Regions from separate parts of the Burkholderia theae genome, predicted to be linked through region 3. Evidence: predicted binding sites of a transcription regulator. Region 3 holds the regulator's gene; each other region holds the start of a gene.
What was found. Region 3 encodes LexA, which represses DNA repair genes until DNA is damaged. Its sites were predicted from a motif close to ACTGTATNNNNATACAGT; they were not measured.
Positions count from the first base shown of each region.

Region 1: ACN22W_RS26095 (DUF2471 family protein) is a predicted target of LexA. The motif match lies at 3,766-3,783, and genes of this name have one in related genera.
Region 2: imuA (translesion DNA synthesis-associated protein ImuA) is a predicted target of LexA. The motif match lies at 2,189-2,206, and genes of this name have one in related genera.

Region 1 is NZ_CP183462.1:1,911,280-1,917,120, forward strand. Features, by position in the region: gene catA (catechol 1,2-dioxygenase) at 1-14, shown strand, start outside; gene catC (muconolactone Delta-isomerase) at 58-348, shown strand; gene ACN22W_RS26080 (hypothetical protein) at 501-1,685, opposite strand; gene ACN22W_RS26085 (NAD(P)H-dependent oxidoreductase) at 1,861-2,646, opposite strand; gene ACN22W_RS26090 (LysR family transcriptional regulator) at 2,733-3,626, shown strand; gene ACN22W_RS26095 (DUF2471 family protein) at 3,847-4,257, shown strand; gene ACN22W_RS26100 (FAD-dependent oxidoreductase) at 4,370-5,841, opposite strand, start outside.
Region 2 is NZ_CP183461.1:3,335,202-3,341,042, reverse strand. Features, by position in the region: gene ACN22W_RS15740 (ABC transporter substrate-binding protein) at 1-244, shown strand, start outside; gene ACN22W_RS15735 (ABC transporter permease) at 383-1,279, shown strand; gene ACN22W_RS15730 (ABC transporter ATP-binding protein) at 1,281-2,075, shown strand; gene imuA (translesion DNA synthesis-associated protein ImuA) at 2,220-2,927, shown strand; gene ACN22W_RS15720 (Y-family DNA polymerase) at 2,860-4,347, shown strand; gene ACN22W_RS15715 (error-prone DNA polymerase) at 4,354-5,841, shown strand, end outside.
Region 3 is NZ_CP183461.1:1,836,841-1,842,681, forward strand. Features, by position in the region: gene ACN22W_RS08650 (ABC transporter permease) at 1-393, opposite strand, end outside; gene nodI (nodulation factor ABC transporter ATP-binding protein NodI) at 400-1,314, opposite strand; gene ACN22W_RS08660 (universal stress protein) at 1,652-2,149, shown strand; gene ACN22W_RS08665 (DUF2939 domain-containing protein) at 2,237-2,941, opposite strand; gene ACN22W_RS08670 (hypothetical protein) at 2,971-3,306, opposite strand; gene lexA (transcriptional repressor LexA) at 3,332-3,979, opposite strand; gene ACN22W_RS08680 (sulfate ABC transporter substrate-binding protein) at 4,244-5,281, shown strand; gene cysT (sulfate ABC transporter permease subunit CysT) at 5,403-5,841, shown strand, end outside.

The DNA of each region.
Region 1 (5,841 bases), on a different replicon from region 3:
GCGCACAGGCCTGAGCGGCCTCCCCGTTCGACGAATCGATAACGCAAGGAGTGCAGGATGCTGTTTCATGTGGAAATGACGGTCCGTCTGCCGGCGGACATGGATCCGGTCAAGGCGGCGACGCTGAAGGCGGAAGAGAAGGCGATGTGCCAGCGGCTGATGAACGAAGGGACCTGGCGGCATCTGTGGCGGATCGCAGGGCAGTATGCGAACGTCAGCATTTTCGATGTCGAGAGCGTGCAGCAGTTGCATGACCTGCTGAGTCAGCTGCCGCTGTTTCCGTATATGGAGCTCGAGGTGCGGGCACTGTGCCGGCATCCGTCGTCGGTTCGGGAAGACGATCGCTGAGCGAGGGGTCGACGAGGCTGCCGCCAGGCGGCCTCGGCCACCGAAGACACGGGCGGCCTGCGATTGCATCGCGGGTCGCCCGTTTCACATCGTCATCCGCAGCGTCGGATCGTGCCGCGCACGCACACACGCGCCCGGCCGTTGCCGAGATGTTACTTCTGCGCATCCAGTTTGTCGGCGACGTCGTCGCCGTACACCTTCGCGACACGTCGTGCGACGATCGCCTGCATCAGCGTCTTGTCGAAATCGTCGGCGGTCTTCCAACCGCTGCCGTCCTTGACGAACGTGAAATCACCCTTCAACTGCAGCATCGACGACGCGCCGATCGCACCGAGCAGCCTGTCGCGATAGTCGATCAGCAGCGGACACGATACATGGTCGCCGTCGAGCTGCTTGCAATCGGCGGCCGGCATGACGCCCAGCACGCTGCTCGTCAGCGTCGTCGGCTCGTCATCGCCCGGCATCGGCTTGCCATAGCTCGGCGAGCGCTCCGACACGCTCTTGTCGAGTTGCGCGACACCCGCCATGAACGCGGTGCCGATCACGTCGCGACCGAGCGGTGCGCCGAGTTTCGGATTGAGGCCCTGTGCGCTGTAGCGAGCCGTCACGTATTCGGAAGGGAACGTCTGCACGACGAAGGTGCTCTTGTCCTTGTCGTCCTGCCGGACCACGTAACCGAGCGTCGTATGCTCGTCGGCGACACTCAGGTCCGCCAGGCAGCCGCGCGAGCGATTGGCCTCGTCGTAGCCAACTTCCCGGTGGTTGCTGACGCGCGGAAAGGTCGTACTGCCCTGGTCCAGCATCTGCATCGGGTTCTTGCGCATCATGTCCATGCGCGCGTCGAACATCAGCGAGGACAGCGTCTTGACCGTGCTCGACGCGCCGCACGCGGGTGTCGACGCGGGCCACAGCAGGTAGGCGCCCACCGCCAGCGCAACGGCCAGGCCGCCGACGCCGATCAGCGCCTGTTTCCGCTTCTGCTCGCGCTGGATCGATGCGACCGTTTCGGTCAGACGCTGTTCGAAGCGCGGCGGATCGATCTCCTCCAGCAATTTCATCAGGATGAGTTTCGCGCGAACGTCCGCGAAACGGCCGTCGAGCAGTTCCTGCGTCGCCTTCGTCTCCGCCTCGGATGTCGTGTAGCCCTCGGCGATCAGCCAGTCGAGCAGCGTGCGCGCGGAATCGGTGTCGGGCAGCTCGGCCGGTGCGTCCTTCAGTCGCTGCGTGACGCGCGCCGCCTGTTCCTCCGTGACATAACCGCCGGCTTCGAGTGCAATCAGCAGGCTGGCGCGATCGTCGTCGGTCGATTCCGGGGGGCCCGCTTGTTCGAAAGACATGATTGTTGTTCTCCGTCGAGACCGATTCGCTGCGCGGGCACGCAGCCTCGCACCGCCCATTACGCAGACGAATCGCGTCGATCTCCGGAAACTACTTGAATCGGCCGCACGTGTCGATATGCTCGTGCCGCGCTTTAGCGCGGCCGGTCATCTCATTCATGCTTGCCGCGCACGATCAGCGCACGTGCGCGAGATGCGCCGCGAACCCCGCCTTCCCCGGCGCGATCTCGTCCTTCAGCGTCAGCGCCGGAATCTCGTAGTCGCCCGCGTTCTGCCGCCGGAACGGAATCGGCTGCGTGGTCCACAGATCGTCGAGACGCGTGCCAAGCGCCGCGCGCGTTTCCTCGAAGCGCGCTTCGTTCATCTTCCCCGTCCGGTAGATCACAAACGGCGGCAACACGTCGAAACCCGGGTAATACAGCATCCCGTGCTGGATCGGGAACAGCACGTCGTCGATCGGCCCGTTGATGCCGCGTGGGCTGTAGTGCGACTCCCACCCGCCTGCCGTGACGATCACCATCGCCCGCTTGCCGGCCAGCGACCCTTCGCCGTAGCGGTTGCCCCAGCGCGTGTCCGAATGCTCGCCGACACCATAGGCAAAGCCGTACGCATACACGCGCTCGACCCAGCCCTTCATGATCGCCGGCATCGAGAACCACCACAGCGGAAACTGCAGGATCACCGCGTCGGCCCACTTCAGCTTGTCCTGCTCGCGCGCGATGTCCTCGCGCTGCGTGCCGGTCGCGAACGCATGCTTCGAGTCGAGCGACGGATTGAAGCGCGCACCGGCCTCGCGATCGGTCACGTCGTTTGCGTCGAATGCCGCCTTCCAGTTCATTGCATACAGGTCGGTCACCTGCACCGTGTGGCCGGCCGCTTCGAGATGCGCGACAGCGAAGTCGCGCAGCGCGCCGTTCAGCGAACGCGGTTCGGGATGGGCATAAACGATCAGCACATTCATGTTCGTCACTCCGTTGATTGAATGACTGCAGGATGCGGCCGTCGAAGGTATATTTGAAATGAATTCCTGATATTCCAGGTATAACCATGAATAATCTCAGACGGCTCGATCTGAACCTGCTCGTCACGCTGGACGTGCTGCTCGCCGAACACAACGTCACGCGCGCGGCCGAGAAGCTGAACCTGTCGCAGCCGTCGGTCAGCGTGCAGTTGCAGAAACTGCGCGACCTGTTCGGCGATCCGCTGCTGTTGCCGGGGCCGCGCGGGATGCGGCCGACCGCGCGTGCGGAAGCGCTGCGCGAGCCGGTGCGGGACGCGCTGGAAGCCGTCGAACGCGCGGTGAGCCCCGCCACGCCGTTCGATCCCGCGACCGCGACGAACACGTGGCGCGTGGCCGCGACCGACTACGGCGAATCGACGATCGTGCTGCCGGCGCTGAACACGCTGCGGTCGGCCGCCCCCGGCACGCGGCTGGCCGTCGTCGAGCTCGTGCCGCCGCGCATCGAGCAGGACGCGGAGCGCAACGGCATCGACCTCGCATTCCATACGACCGAGGGTTCGCCGGCCGGCATGCGGCGCCTGCCGCTGTTCGCCGAGCGTTACGTGCTCATCGGCCGCAACGATCATCCGAAGCTGAAGCGGCGCCCCACGCTCGCGCAGTTCGGCACGTTCGAACACGTGATCGTGTCGCCCGACGGCGGCGGCTTCTTCGGCGTGACGGACGAAGCGCTCGCGAAAGTCGGCGCCACGCGGCGCGTCGTGCTGTCCGTGCCGCATTTCCTGTTCGTGATGTCGGCCGTTGCCAGCACCGATCTCGTCGCGATGCTGCCCGAGCGGCTGGTGCGCGACGTGCCCGCGCTGCGTGTGGTGGAAGCGCCGGTCGAGGTGCCCGGCTATGAAATGTCGATGCTGTGGCACGAACGCGTGCATCGCGATCCGGCGCATCGGTGGCTGCGGGAGACGATTGCGGCATCGGTATAAGCCAACGACGGCGGCCGGATTCTGCACGGCGGGGAACGGCGTGCCGGACGGCGCGCGATTGCCGGTTTCGGTCGCCTTCGCCGGGGCCGCCCGGCTCTGCTGCAAGATTCTTCATTCGGGACTTGAAACCGCCTCGAACACTGTATATATTTACAGTGCTTTTGCACCATTTGACCCGAATTCCGTCACCCATCGACGGACGGATTTTTGTGAGGCGACCATGTTCCAGTCATCCGCATTCGATCCCGAGCAACCCGGTTTCAACCCGATCCACTTCGAGCGCGCCGCGCGGCAGGCGGTCGTCGATCTTCAACGCGTCGTCGGCGCCCCCGCGCAGCGGGCGCTCGGCCTGAAGCGGCGCAGCCATCCGGCCGCGGTCCGCACGATGAGCTGGCAGGCGCTGTTGAATGTCGAAGAGCTTGCGTTCTCGAACCCCGGTTTCCTGAACCGCAACGATCCGACCGTCGTTGATGCATTCATCCGGCTGCGCGACAGCCGAATGGTCGCGGCGGACATCGAGGAAGCCGTCGACTGGAAGCGCGACGACGACGATCTGCCTGCCGTCTATCTGATCGTCAAGGCGATGCTCGAAGCGGAAGAGACAGAGGCACAGCGCGTCGAGATGGAATGACCGCGGCGGGCGGCGCGGCCTTCCGGTCAGGCCGCGCCGGCGCAAGCGCCGAATCCTGGGACAGCGCATGCCATCGCGGCTACGCGCCGCGCGCCATCGAGCAATCGTGCTATCAGAGCCGCGCGGCGAGCCGCGAACCCTGATCGATCGCGCGCTTCGCATCGAGTTCGGCGGCCAGTTCCGCGCCGCCGATCAGGTGCACCGAGCGCCCGGCCGCCTGCAGCGGCGCGAGCAGCGCGCGCTGCGGCTCCTGCCCCGTGCAGAGCACGATCGTATCGGCTTCGATCAGTTCATGATCGGTGCGCTGCTCGCCGTACGACACGTGCAGTCCGCGCGCATCGATCCGCTCGTAGTTCACGCCGCCGATCATCTTTACCTGCTTCATCTTCAGCGTCGCGCGGTGGATCCAGCCGGTCGTCTTGCCAAGCCCCTTGCCGAGCGGCGCGGCCTTGCGCTGCAGCAGCGTCACTTCACGTGCGGGCGCCGCAACCTGCGCACGCGTCACGCCGCCGCGCGTCGCGGCCGGGTCGGTCACGCCCCACTCGGCCTTCCATTCTTCCAGGTCGAGCGCCGGCGACTCGCCATCCTGCACCAGATACTCGGCGACATCGAAGCCGATCCCGCCCGCACCGACCACCGCGACCCGCCGGCCGACCGGTTGCTTACCCGCGAGCACGTCGATATAGCTGAGCACGTTCGGCCCGTCCTGCCCGGGGATCTTCGGGTCGCGCGGCGCCACGCCGGTCGCGAGCACGATCTCGTCGTAGCCGCCCGCGATCAGGTCGCTCGCGTCGACGCGGCGGTTCAGGTGCAGGTTCACGCCGGTCAGCTCGACCTGGCGGCCGAAGTAGCGCAACGCTTCATGAAACTCTTCTTTGCCCGGCACCTGCTTCGCCATGTTGAACTGGCCGCCGATCTCGGCTGCGCCGTCGAACAGGTCGACCTGATGGCCGCGCTGCGCGAGCACGGTCGAACACGCGAGCCCGGCCGGCCCCGCGCCGACCACCGCGATGCGCTTCGGCTGCTGCGCGGGCGCATAGTTCAGTTCCGTCTCGTGGCACGCGCGCGGATTCAACAGGCACGACGCGATCTTGTTCTTGAACGCATGATCGAGACACGCCTGATTGCAGCCGATGCAGGTGTTGATCTCGTCGGCGCGGCCCTGCGCGGCCTTGACGACGAACTCGGCATCCGCGAGCAGCGGGCGCGCCATCGACACCATGTCCGCGCAGCCGTCCGCGAGAATCTGCTCGGCCACCTCGGGCCGGTTGATCCGGTTGGTCGTCACGAGCGGAATGCCGACCTCGCCCTTCATCTTTTTCGTGACCCAGGCGAACGCGCCGCGCGGCACCGACGTCGCGATCGTCGGCACGCGTGCCTCGTGCCAGCCGATCCCCGTGTTGATGATGGTCGCGCCCGCGCGCTCGACGGCCTTCGCGAGCTGCACGGTCTCGTTCCAGTCGCTGCCGTCCGGAATCAGGTCGAGCATCGACAGCCGGTAGATCAGGATGAAATCGCGGCCGACCGCTTCGCGCGTGCGCTCGATGATCTCGATCGGCAGCCGGATGCGGTTCTCGTACGACC
Region 2 (5,841 bases), 1.5 Mb from region 3:
CGTCGCCGGCGATACCGACAGCGTGAAGCGTGGCGGCATCGCCGCGCTCGGCATCAACTACGGCGACCTCGGTCGCCAGACGGGCAAGGTCGTCGCGCGCATCCTGAAGGGCCAGAAGCCGGGCGCGATCGCGTCGGAGACGAGCAGCAACCTCGAGCTGTTCGTCAACACGGGCGCGGCCGCGAAGCAGGGCGTGACGCTGTCGTCGGATCTCGTGAAGGAAGCGAAGACGGTCATCAAGTAAGCCGCGGCCCGACCGCCGCGCTGGCAGGCCCGATCCGGGCCTGAACGATACCGCCGGACGGGCGGCTCCCACCCGGGGCCGCCCGTCCGCTTCGCCCGGCCGTACACGTCCGGCCGGGAAGCAACAGGATTCCCCATCATGTCTCTGTTCTCGTTACTGGGCGCCCTGGAGATCGGCCTGATCTTCAGTCTCGTCGCCCTCGGGGTGCTGATCTCGTTTCGCATCCTCAACTTCCCCGACCTTACCGTCGACGGCAGCTTTCCGCTCGGCGGCGCCGTTGCCGCGACGCTGATCTCGGCCGGCTACGACCCGTTCTCCGCGACAGTGTTCGCGATCGTCGCGGGCGCGGTGGCCGGCTTCATCACCGGCTGGCTCAACGTGCGCCTGAAGATCATGGATCTGCTCGCCAGCATCCTGATGATGATCGCGCTCTATTCGGTGAACCTGCGGATCATGGGTCGGCCGAACGTGCCGCTCATCACCGAGCCGACGCTCTTCACCGTGCTGCAGCCCGACTGGATGCCCGACTACGTGCTGCGCCCGGCGCTACTCGCGATCGTCGTCGTGGTCGCGAAGCTCGGCCTCGACTGGTTCTTCTCGTCGCAGCTCGGCCTCGCGATGCGCGCGACCGGCGCGAATCCGCGGATGGCGCGTGCGCAAGGCATCGCGACGGGCCGCGCGACGCTCGCCGGGATGGCGCTGTCGAACGCGCTCGTCGCGCTCGCCGGCGCGCTGTTCGCGCAGACGCAGGGCGGCGCGGACATCTCGATGGGGATCGGCACGATCGTGATCGGGCTGGCCGCCGTGATCATCGGCGAGACGCTGCTGCCCGCGCGCCGGCTCGTGCTGACGACGCTCGCGGTCGTGCTCGGCGCGATCGTCTACCGCTTCTTCATCGCGCTCGCGCTGAACAGCGAATTCATCGGCCTGAAGGCGCAGGATCTGAACCTCGTGACGGCCGCGCTCGTCACGATCGCGCTGGTGCTGCCGGCGACGCGCAAGAAGCTGTTCGCGCGCAAGAACGGAGGGGCATGACATGCTGTCCGCACAAGACCTGAAACTCACGTTCAATCCCGGCACGCCGATCGAGACGCGCGCGCTGCGCGGGCTGTCGCTCGAGATCCCCGACGGCCAGTTCGTCGCGGTGATCGGCTCGAACGGCGCCGGCAAGTCGACCTTCCTCAATGCGGTCAGCGGCGACCAGCGCGTCGATTCGGGGCGCATCTCGATCGACGGCACGGACGTCACGCGCCAGGCCGCGTGGGACCGCGCGCACCTCGTCGCGCGCGTGTTCCAGGATCCGATGGCCGGCACCTGCGAGGCGCTGACGATCGAGGAGAACATGGCGCTCGCGACGGCGCGCGGCGTGCGGCGCGGCTTCCGGGCCGCGCTCGACCGGCCGTCGCGCGAGCTGTTCCGCGACAAGCTGCGGCTGCTGAATCTCGGCCTCGAGAACCGGCTGACCGACCGGATCGGGCTGCTGTCGGGCGGCCAGCGGCAGGCCGTGAGCCTGCTGATGGCGTCGCTGCGGCCGTCGCGGATCCTGCTGCTCGACGAGCACACGGCCGCGCTCGACCCGAAGACGGCCGCGTTCGTGCTGGAGCTGACCGCGCGCATCGTCGCCGAGAGCAAGCTGACCACGATGATGGTCACACACAGCATGCGGCAGGCGCTCGACTATGGCGACCGCACGGTGATGCTGCACCAGGGGCAGGTCGTGCTCGACGTGTCGGGCGACGCGCGCAAGGGGCTCGACGTGCCGGACCTGCTGCAGATGTTCGAGAAGGTGCGTCACGAGCAGCTCGACGACGACGCGTTGTTGCTGAGCTGACCGGCGGGCCGGCGCGCCGTAACATGGCGCGCGCGCCGGCTTCCCTCCCTGTTTTCCTCTGACGAAACACCGGTTTCGCACCGGTGCTGTGCGGCGTGAGCGCATTGCCATATACTGTATATCCATACAGTTGTGGGTGGCGTCATGCTCGCATCCTCCATTTCTCCCGAATCCCTTCATCCGTCGCTCTGGCGCGGCTCGCAGCTCGCGCGCGGCGGCCCGCGCACGATCGATACCGGCTTCGCGCCGCTGACCGCCGAACTGCCGGGCGGCGGCTGGCCGGTCGGCGGGCTCGTCGAACTGCTGGCCGCGCAGCCGGGTTGTGGCGAGATGCGGCTGCTCGCGCCCGCGCTCGCCCGCACCGTCAGCGCCCGGCGTCCGCTCGCGCTCGTCGCGCCGCCGCAATCGCCGCATGCGACCGCGCTCGCCAGTCTCGGCGTGCCGGCCGACGCGCTGCTGTGGCTGCGCGCCGGCAGCCGCACGGATGCATTGTGGGCCGCCGAGCAGGCGCTCAAGACCGGCTGCTGCGGCGCGCTGCTGCTCTGGCAGGACGCGCGGCCCGATGCGCTGCGGCGCCTGCATCTCGCGGCCGCGCGCACGGGCGACACGCTGTTCGTGATGCTGCGCCCGCTGTCGGCCGCGCGGCAGCCGTCGCCGGCCGTGCTGCGCGTCGTGCTGTATCCCGTGCCGGGCGGCGTCTCGCTCGACATCGTCAAGCGTCGCGGTCCCGCACGCAGCGAGCCGCTCGCGCTCGACCTGCCGTCGCCCATCGTGGAGAGTCGTTATGCGCGTCTTGCTCGGCATCCATCTGCCGCGCCTGCCGCTCGACGTGTGCGCCCCGCAGCCGTCTGACGCGGAGGCCGGCGGCGCCGGCTGCGCGGTGCTCGAGCAGGGCGTCGTGCTGATCGCCGATGCGCTCGCGCAGCGGCACGGCGTGCGCGCGGGCATGAAGCGCGGCGGCGTGCTGACGCTCGCGCCCGAGACGCAGCTCGTCGAACGCGATCCCGCGCGCGAGGCCGATGCGCTGCGCGCGGTCGCGCTCGCGTTGCTGCGCTTCTCGCCGTGCGTCGCGCTCGACGACGAAGCCACGCTGATCGTCGACGTCGGCCCGAGCCTGCGCCTGTTCGGCGGCCTGCCGTCGCTGTGCCGCCAGGTGCGCGCGACGCTCGCGGCGCTCGGCTACGCGGCGCGCCTGTCCGCCGCACCGACCGGGCGCGGTGCGTGGCTGCTCGCGCGCACGTCGTCCCGTGCGCGCATCCGGCGCCGCGTCGCCGCTCAGGCCTCGCTCGTCCGCTCGCTCGACGGGCTGCCCTGTGTGCTGTTGCCCGATGCGCGTCCGTATGCGGGCTGGTTCGACGGTCTCGGGTGCCGCACGCTCGCCGATCTGCGCGGGCTGCCGCGCGCGGGGCTGCAGCGCCGCTGCGGGCCCGCGCTGCTGGCCGCGCTCGACCGCGCATACGGCGAGGCGGTCGAGCCGCTTGCATGGATGGCGGTGCCGCCCGTGTTCGACGTGCGGCTCGAATTGCCGGAGCGGGTCGAATACGCGGAAGCCGTGCTGTTCGCCGCGCGGCGGCTCGTCGTGCAGCTCTGCGGCTGGCTGGCCGCGCGGCAACTGTCGCTGGCCGCGATGACGTTCGATCTCGAGCACGAGCGCGGCCGCCAGGCCGTGCCGCCGACGCCGCTCGAACTCGCGTTCGCCGCGCCCGTGCGCGACGAGGTGCACTTCATGCGGCTGCTCGGCGAGCGGCTCGCGCGCGTCGAGTTGCCGGCCGCGGTGATCGCGGTGCGTCTGAAGGCCACCCGCGTCGAATCGGTCGCGCCGCCGGCCGACGATCTTTTTCCCGAGCCGGGCGGCACGCGCGAGACGCGTGCGCGGCTGTTCGAGTTGCTGGCCGCGCGGCTCGGCGCGGAGAACGTGCTGCGTGCGGCGCCCGTTGCCGATCACCGGCCCGAGGCCGCGAACCGCTGGCTGCCGCTCGATGCGCAGGCCGGCAAGCCGGCCGGTGGTCCGCCGGCCGTGCCGCCGCGTCCCGCGTGGCTGCTGGCCGAGCCGCAGCCGTTGTTGATGCGCGAGAACCGGCCGGTATTTCATACGCCGCTCAGGATGATGTCGTCGCCCGAGCGGATCGAGGCCGGGTGGTTCGACGGTCAGCTTGCCGCGCGCGATTATCACGTTGCGCAGGATGAAGCCGGTGCGTGCTACTGGGTGTTCAGGGAGCGAGCGGGGAGCGAGTCCGAGCCGCGCTGGTTCCTGCACGGCCTGTTCGGGTGAACGGTGATGGCTGCGGAATTCAAGTTTCTTCCTGACTACGCGGAGTTGTTCTGCCGTTCGAACTTTTCGTTCCTGCATGGCGCGTCGCATGCGGAGGAACTGGTCGAGCGTGCGGTCGAGCTCGGCTATCGCGGGATCGCGATCACCGACGAATGCTCGCTCGCAGGCGCACCACGCATGCATGTCGCGGTGAAGGCAGAGGCAAAGGCGAAAGGGCTGCCGGGGCTGCCGCTCGTCATCGGTTCGTATTTCGACGTCACGCCGGATGAAGTCGCGCCCGGCCACGATCCGGGCCCCGGTGCGTTCGGGCTCGTGTTGCTTGCGCAGAACCGCGAGGGTTACGGCAACCTGTCCGAGCTGATTTCGTGGCGGCGGATGGCATCGCCGAAGGGCACCTACACGCTGACGTCGCGGATGCTGTCGGCACCCCCCGAGGAATTCGTACATCTGCGCGGGGTGCCGGATTGCTTCGCGATTCTTGTCCCCGCGTATCCGGTTCGCGCGAACGTGCTCGATGCGCAGGTCGCATGGTTTCGCACGACGTTCGGCGAGCGTGCGCGGCTTGGGCTCGTGCAATTGCAGCGCGCGCTGGATGGTGTGCAGCGCGAGGAGATTCGCGCGGCGGGCGAGCGGCGTGGCGTGCGCGTCGTTGCACTCGGCGATGTGACGATGCACCGGCGTTCGTGCAAGGCGCTGCAGGATGTGATGACGGCGATCCGCGTCGGCATGCCGGTTTCGGAGTGCGGTTATGCGCTTGCGCCGAATGCGGAGCAGCATCTGCGTTCGCGCGGACGGATCGCGAAGCTGTTTTCGCCGGAGGAGATCGCGGAGACATGCGCGATTCTCGATGCGTGTCATTTCGACCTCGGCACGCTTCGCTACGAGTATCCCGACGAGATCGTGCCGAAGGGACATACGCCAACGAGTTACCTCAAGCAGGAGACTCGGGACGGTGCACTTCAACGTTACTCCGGAACGATACCCGAGCACGTGCAGGAGCGGATCGACTACGAGTTGGCGTTGATCGAGAAGCTGCGTTACGAACCGTTCTTCCTGACCGTCTACGACATCGTCAAATACGCGCGCAGCCAGAACATTCTTTGCCAGGGCCGAGGCTCGGCAGCGAACTCGGTTGTCTGTTTCTGCCTCGGCATCACCGAGGTGAATCCCGAACAGAGCACGATGCTGTTCGAGCGCTTCATCAGCGAGGAGCGCGGCGAGCCGCCCGATATCGACGTCGACTTCGAGCATCAGCGCCGGGAAGAAGTCATTCAGCATATCTACAGGAAATACGGCAAGGATCGCGCCGCAATCGCGGCGGCCGTTTCGACCTATCGTCCGCGTGGTGTGCTGCGCGAAACCGGCAAGGCGCTCGGTGTCGATCCGATGCTGATCGACCGTGTCGCGAAGGGGCATCGCTGGTTCGACGGCAGCCGCGATCTGCTGCAGCAATTCGCGACGACCGGGCTCGACCCGGCGACGCCGATGATTCGC
Region 3 (5,841 bases):
GCCGAGCACGATGTCGCCGAGCGCGAGCGGCGTATGCATGATCGCTTCCCAGGTGCGCTGCACGTGCATGCGCGAAAAACCCGAATACATCGACTCGAAGCTCGCGGACATCATCACGCTCGACCCGACCGTGCCGGCCGCGAGGAACGCGATATACGACACGCCGTCGACATGGCCGAGCATCAGGCCGAGCCCGAAACCGAGCCCGAACAGATAGATCATCGGATCGGCAAGATTGCCGAACATCGACGCGAGCGCGAGTTTGCGCCAGACGAGATAGTTGCGCCGCCAGACGGCAACCCAGTTGGTTGCGTTCGCGGGCATCGCGATCGCGAAGCGCGACTCGCGCGGCGGTGCCGACGGTGCGGCGGCGGAATAGTTGCGGACGTCCATGATCGCTCAGTCCTGCATTTCGCGGCCCGTGAGCCGCAGGAACACATCTTCCAGATTGGCTGGGCGATGCAGATAGCGCAACCCCGGGCGACCCTTGAGCCGCGCGCTGAGCGGCTCGGGGTCGCTCACGTAGCAGAACAGCGTCTCGCCGCTGATCTCGGTGCGCTTCGCGAACGCCGACAGCTCGTCGCGCAGGATGGCCGGATCGGGCCCGTAGATCTCGATCACATCGCAGCCGATCTCCGATTCGATCAGCGCGTGCGGCGCGCCTTCGGCGATCTTGCGGCCTTCCTCGATCACGCACAGGCGGTCGCACAGGCGTTCGGCTTCTTCCATGAAATGCGTGGTGATCAGGATCGTCTTGCCGCGCGCGAGCAGCGAGCGCAGCCGCTCCCACATCAGGTGCCGCGCCTGCGGATCGAGGCCGGTCGTCGGTTCGTCGAGCACCAGCACGTCGGGATCGTTGACGAGCGCGCGGGCGAGCGTGAGGCGGCGCTTCATGCCGCCCGACAGCTCGCCGACTTTCGCATCGGCCTTGTTCTCGAGTTTCGCGAATTCAAGCAGCGGCCGCACGAGCGCACGGGCAGCCTGCGCGGACATTCCGAAATAGCGGCTGAACACGAGCAGGTTCTCGCGCACCGTGAAGTCGGGGTCGAGATTGTCGAACTGCGGGACGACACCAACGCGCTGGCGCGCATGCCGCGCACGGGATGGAACCGGTTCGCCGCACAGCGAAATGGTGCCGGCATCGGGATGCGCGAGGCCGAGCAGCATCTTCAGCGTCGTGGTCTTGCCGGCGCCGTTCGGCCCGAGCAGGCCGTAGCATTCGCCGGCTTGCACGTTGAAGGACAGACCGTTGACGACGAGCTTGTCGCCATAGCGCTTCTCTACGTTCCGTAAATCGATCGGTGCGACGGACATGGGCATGTTGTCATTGTGAGCGGGCGCACGGGCGTTCCGCTGTCGGCTGCGTGGCCGGTTTGCGAACGGATCGGGCGAATGCGTGTCACATGGGCATGACCGAAGCGCACGAGGCCGACGCCTGATGGCCCGCCGGAGTACGAACGGGCCATTCTAGTGCATCGACTGCGTCTCTTCAGGGCATGCCTGCACGGTGCGATGCATGCGCGCACCGATCGTGCACTGCATCATCGCGCACGCGCCGAGCGGGGCGAATCAGCGTTTTCCATCCCTTGCGTCCTGAATTGCGGCGCACCATGATGAATGCGTAGGCTCGTTGTCGCGATAGGGAGGTTTCATGGCTAGCTACAACAAGATTTTGCTGTGTTACGACGGCTCGCTCGAAGGGCGCAAGGCACTGCGTTGCGGTGCCAATCTCGCAATGGACCTGAAGGCCGAGACGCATTTGCTGTCGGTCGTCGACATGCGTTCGAGCATTGCACAAAGCGCGGGTTTGCTGACCGACGTCGCGTGTGGCCGATTCGAGGAAACCGCGCGTGAAATCCTGCAGGAAGGCGTGAACTGGCTACGCGAGCGCGGCGTACAGGCCGAAGGCCATTTCGCGTTCGGCTATCCGATCGACGAAATCGCGAATCTCGCGACGGAACTGAAGGTTGACCTCGTCGTCGTCGGCCACCGGTGCCGTAGCGGGTTGTCGAGATGGTGGATGGGGTCGGGGAATACGCAACTGCTCGACCGTGTGAACTGCAGCATTCTGGTTGCGTGCTCGTCCGCGCAAGAGCAGAAGGCCGAAATCGCGCGCGAGCGTGAAGCGGCTACGGCGAGCGGCAAATGATCTGATGACTTGACGACGGCCTGACCGGCGATTCGCGCCGGTCAGGCGCCGCGCCACATCAGCGGCGCGGGCGTCGACCGCGGCCGGCTACGCATGCAGGTCGATCGCGGACAGCTTCCACGAGAACAGGCCGAAGCGGTGGAATATCGCCGCATAGCGGGTGCCGTCGGCGCTTCGCTGATAGGTCACGACGAATTCGTCGACATTCCGGTAGCCGGCACTGGTTTGCTGCTGGTGCGGTGGATGCGTTGCATCGCCCGCGCTGGCCGGTGCGGCAGGGGCCGGTGCCGGCGATGACGCGGCCGTGGCGACCGCGTTGCTGCCCGGAACGGCTGCGCTTGCCGGAGCCGGATTGGCCGGCGGTGCGGCCGGTGCATTGCCTTGCGGCAGATTCGACCATTCGGGCGGACGCTCGCCTGGATTGCCGCGCGGCGGCAAGCCGCTCATCAGCGCGGCCACGCCCTCCGGGGTTGCGTATGCATCGACCAGCGGGCCGATCAGCGCGGACCCGATCAGCGCACCGATCACCGCGAACGGATTGTTCTTCTTCACCGCGTCGATCCGGCGCATCAACTCTTCCGTGACCTGCTGCTTCAGACTGATGCGCAGCGACGGAAAATCGACATATTCACTGATGGCTTGCGCATCGCGCGCATCGATCGCCGATTTCAGGCGGCCGAGCGCGACGTATGGCGACGCATATGCATAACCGATCGCCGCAATGACGGCGACGGCCAGCACGGCGATCAGCAGGGGCTTGAGCCGCCATGCGCGGCCCGAAGATCCAGTCACGTTGCCTCCGGTGCGGGAATGTTCCGCAATCAGAGACCGCCTGGCGTGGCCGATCGTTCCTCGGCGATGCAGCGATCGATCATCCGGCACACGGCATCGATCGTGCCGACCATGATCAGGCGCGAACGGCCGTGATAGACGCGCACCGGCGCGCGGCGCGCAGGTTCCGCGTGATTCAGACCGGCGTTCAGCGATACCCGCGCGAAGGCGGGAAGCGCTGACGGCAGCAGCGACGCCTGCCGTTCGACTGCGACTTCTTCTTCCACAGGCGCCGCCGCGGACAGCGGTGCGCAGGGCGTGCGGCCGCGCAGATGACGCAGGCGACCGAATTGACGGAAAGGCAGCAGGCGGGCAAGGCGTTCCATGATGTTCTCCTAACGAGACGGAATGTCAGAGTTCGCCGGATCGGATCAGCCCGACGGCGATGCCTTCCAGCGCGAATTCCGCGCTGCCGGCCTTGACGAAGATGTTTTCGTAATCGGGGTTCTCCGCGATCAGCTCGAGACCGCCCGGCCGGCGCATCAGGCGCTTGACCGTGACGTCGTCGCCGAGACGCGCGACGATGATCTGGCCGTCCTTCGCTTCGGTGCGCTTCTGCACGGCGAGCAGGTCGCCGTCGAGAATGCCGGCGTCGCGCATCGACAGGCCGCGCACCTTCAGCAGGTAGTCGGGCTTGCTGGAGAACAGCGCGGGATCACACGCGTAATGCTGCGAGATGTGCTCCTGCGCGAGGATCGGGCTACCGGCCGCGACGCGGCCGACGAGCGGCAGCGACAGCTGCATCAGGCCGGCATGCGGCAGCGTGAACTGGTGCGGGGAATCTTCGAGGCCGAGCAGGCGGATGCCGCGCGACGCGCCGGCGGCCAACTCGATCACACCCTTGCGCGCCAGTGCGCGCAGGTGCTCCTCGGCCGCATTCGGCGAGCTGAAGCCCAGTTCGGCCGCGATCTCGGCGCGGGTGGGCGGGAATCCGGAGCGTTCGATCGCGCGACGGATCAAGTCGAACACTTGCTGCTGACGGGCGGTGAGTTTGGTCATGGCTCAACTGTATGGATAGACAGTGAGCTGTATTTTTATACAGTACTTCGCGAAATTCAAGTGTTACGTGAGGTTCGACGCGATCGCGCCGGTTCCGACGCGATTCCGCGACGTCCGGACGCCGGTTTATCCGCCGCAACCGTCCATCCCGTCTGCGTTAGCACTTTTGAGTATTAAAAAATGAAGAACGATTATTTTTAATCATGTAACCCGTTCGTTAGACTGGCCCGACATCGCAATACCGACAACACTGGAGAACCAAGGATGGCGAAGCGCAATACGGGGCTGGTGGGCGGGGTGGGCCGCCTGATCGCAACACTCGCGCTGGGCGCGGCGGCGGCGCTGGGCGTCGCGACGCATGCGCAGGCCGATACGACCTTCCTGAACGTGTCGTACGACCCGACGCGCGAGCTGTATCAGGACTTCAACCAGGCGTTCGGCAAGGAGTGGAAGGCGAAGACGGGCGAGACCGTCAACTTCAAGCAGTCGCACGGCGGCTCGGGCGCGCAGGCTCGATCGGTGCTCGACGGCCTGCAGGCCGACGTGGTCACGCTGGCGCTCGCTTACGACATCGACGCGCTCGCGAACAAGGGGCTTGTCAACAAGGACTGGCAGAAGCGCCTGCCCGACAACGCTTCGCCGTACACGTCGACGATCGTATTCCTCGTGCGCAAGGGCAATCCGAAGGGGATCAAGGATTGGGACGACCTGACCAAGCCGGGCATCTCGATCGTCACGCCGAACCCGAAGACGTCGGGCGGCGCGCGCTGGAACTACCTGGCCGCGTGGGCATACGCGCTGCACAAGCCGGGCGGCAACGAGCAGACGGCGAAGGAATTCGTCACGAAGCTCTACAAGAATGCGGGTGTGCTCGATTCGGGCGCGCGAGGCGCGACGACGAGCTTCGTGCAGCGCGGGATCGGCGACGTGCTGATCGCATGGGAAAACGAGGCATTCCTGTCGGTCAAGGAGTTCGGCACCGACAAGTTCGAGATCGTCGTGCCGTCGGTGAGCATCCTGGCCGAGCCGCCCGTCGCGGTGGTCGACAAGGTGGTCGACAAGAAGGGCACGCGCAAGCTGGCCGACGCGTACCTGAATTTCCTGTACAGCCCGCAGGGCCAGGAGATCGCGGCGCGCAACTACTACCGGCCGCGTTCGAAGAACGTGCCGGCCGAACTGACGAAGCAGTTCCCGAAGCTGAAGCTGTACACGGTCGACGACACGTTCGGCGGCTGGACGAATGCGCAGAAGACGCATTTCGCGGACGGCGGCGTGTTCGATTCGATCTACAAGCCGCAGTAACGCCATAACCACAGCGGTGCGCCACGCAGTGCGCCGCATCCCCGACGGGCCGCCGGCGCGATTCACCGCGCCGGCGTTTGCGTCGGACCCATGAGCAGCAACGACCCAGCAAGAGCATCCGATGACGACGTACACCTTTCGCAAGCCGAGCGCGCTGCCCGGTTTCGGCGTGACGCTAGGCATCACGGTGGCCTATTTGAGCCTCGTGGTGCTGATTCCGCTCGCCGCCACGTTCCTGAAGACCGCGACGCTGTCGTGGGACCAGTTCGTCACCGCCGTCACGTCGCCGCGCGTGCTCGCATCGTACCGGCTGACGTTCTCGGCCGCGCTCGGCGGCGCGCTGATCAACGCCGTGTTCGGCTTCCTCGTCGCGTGGGTGCTCGTGCGCTACACGTTCCCGTTCAAGCGGATCGTCGATGCGATCGTCGACCTGCCGTTCGCGCTGCCGACCTCGGTCGCCGGCATTTCGCTTGCGGCCGTCTATGCGACCAACGGCTGGGTCGGCCAGTATCTCGCGCCGCTCGGCATCAAGATCGCGTTCACGCCGGCCGGCGTGCTGG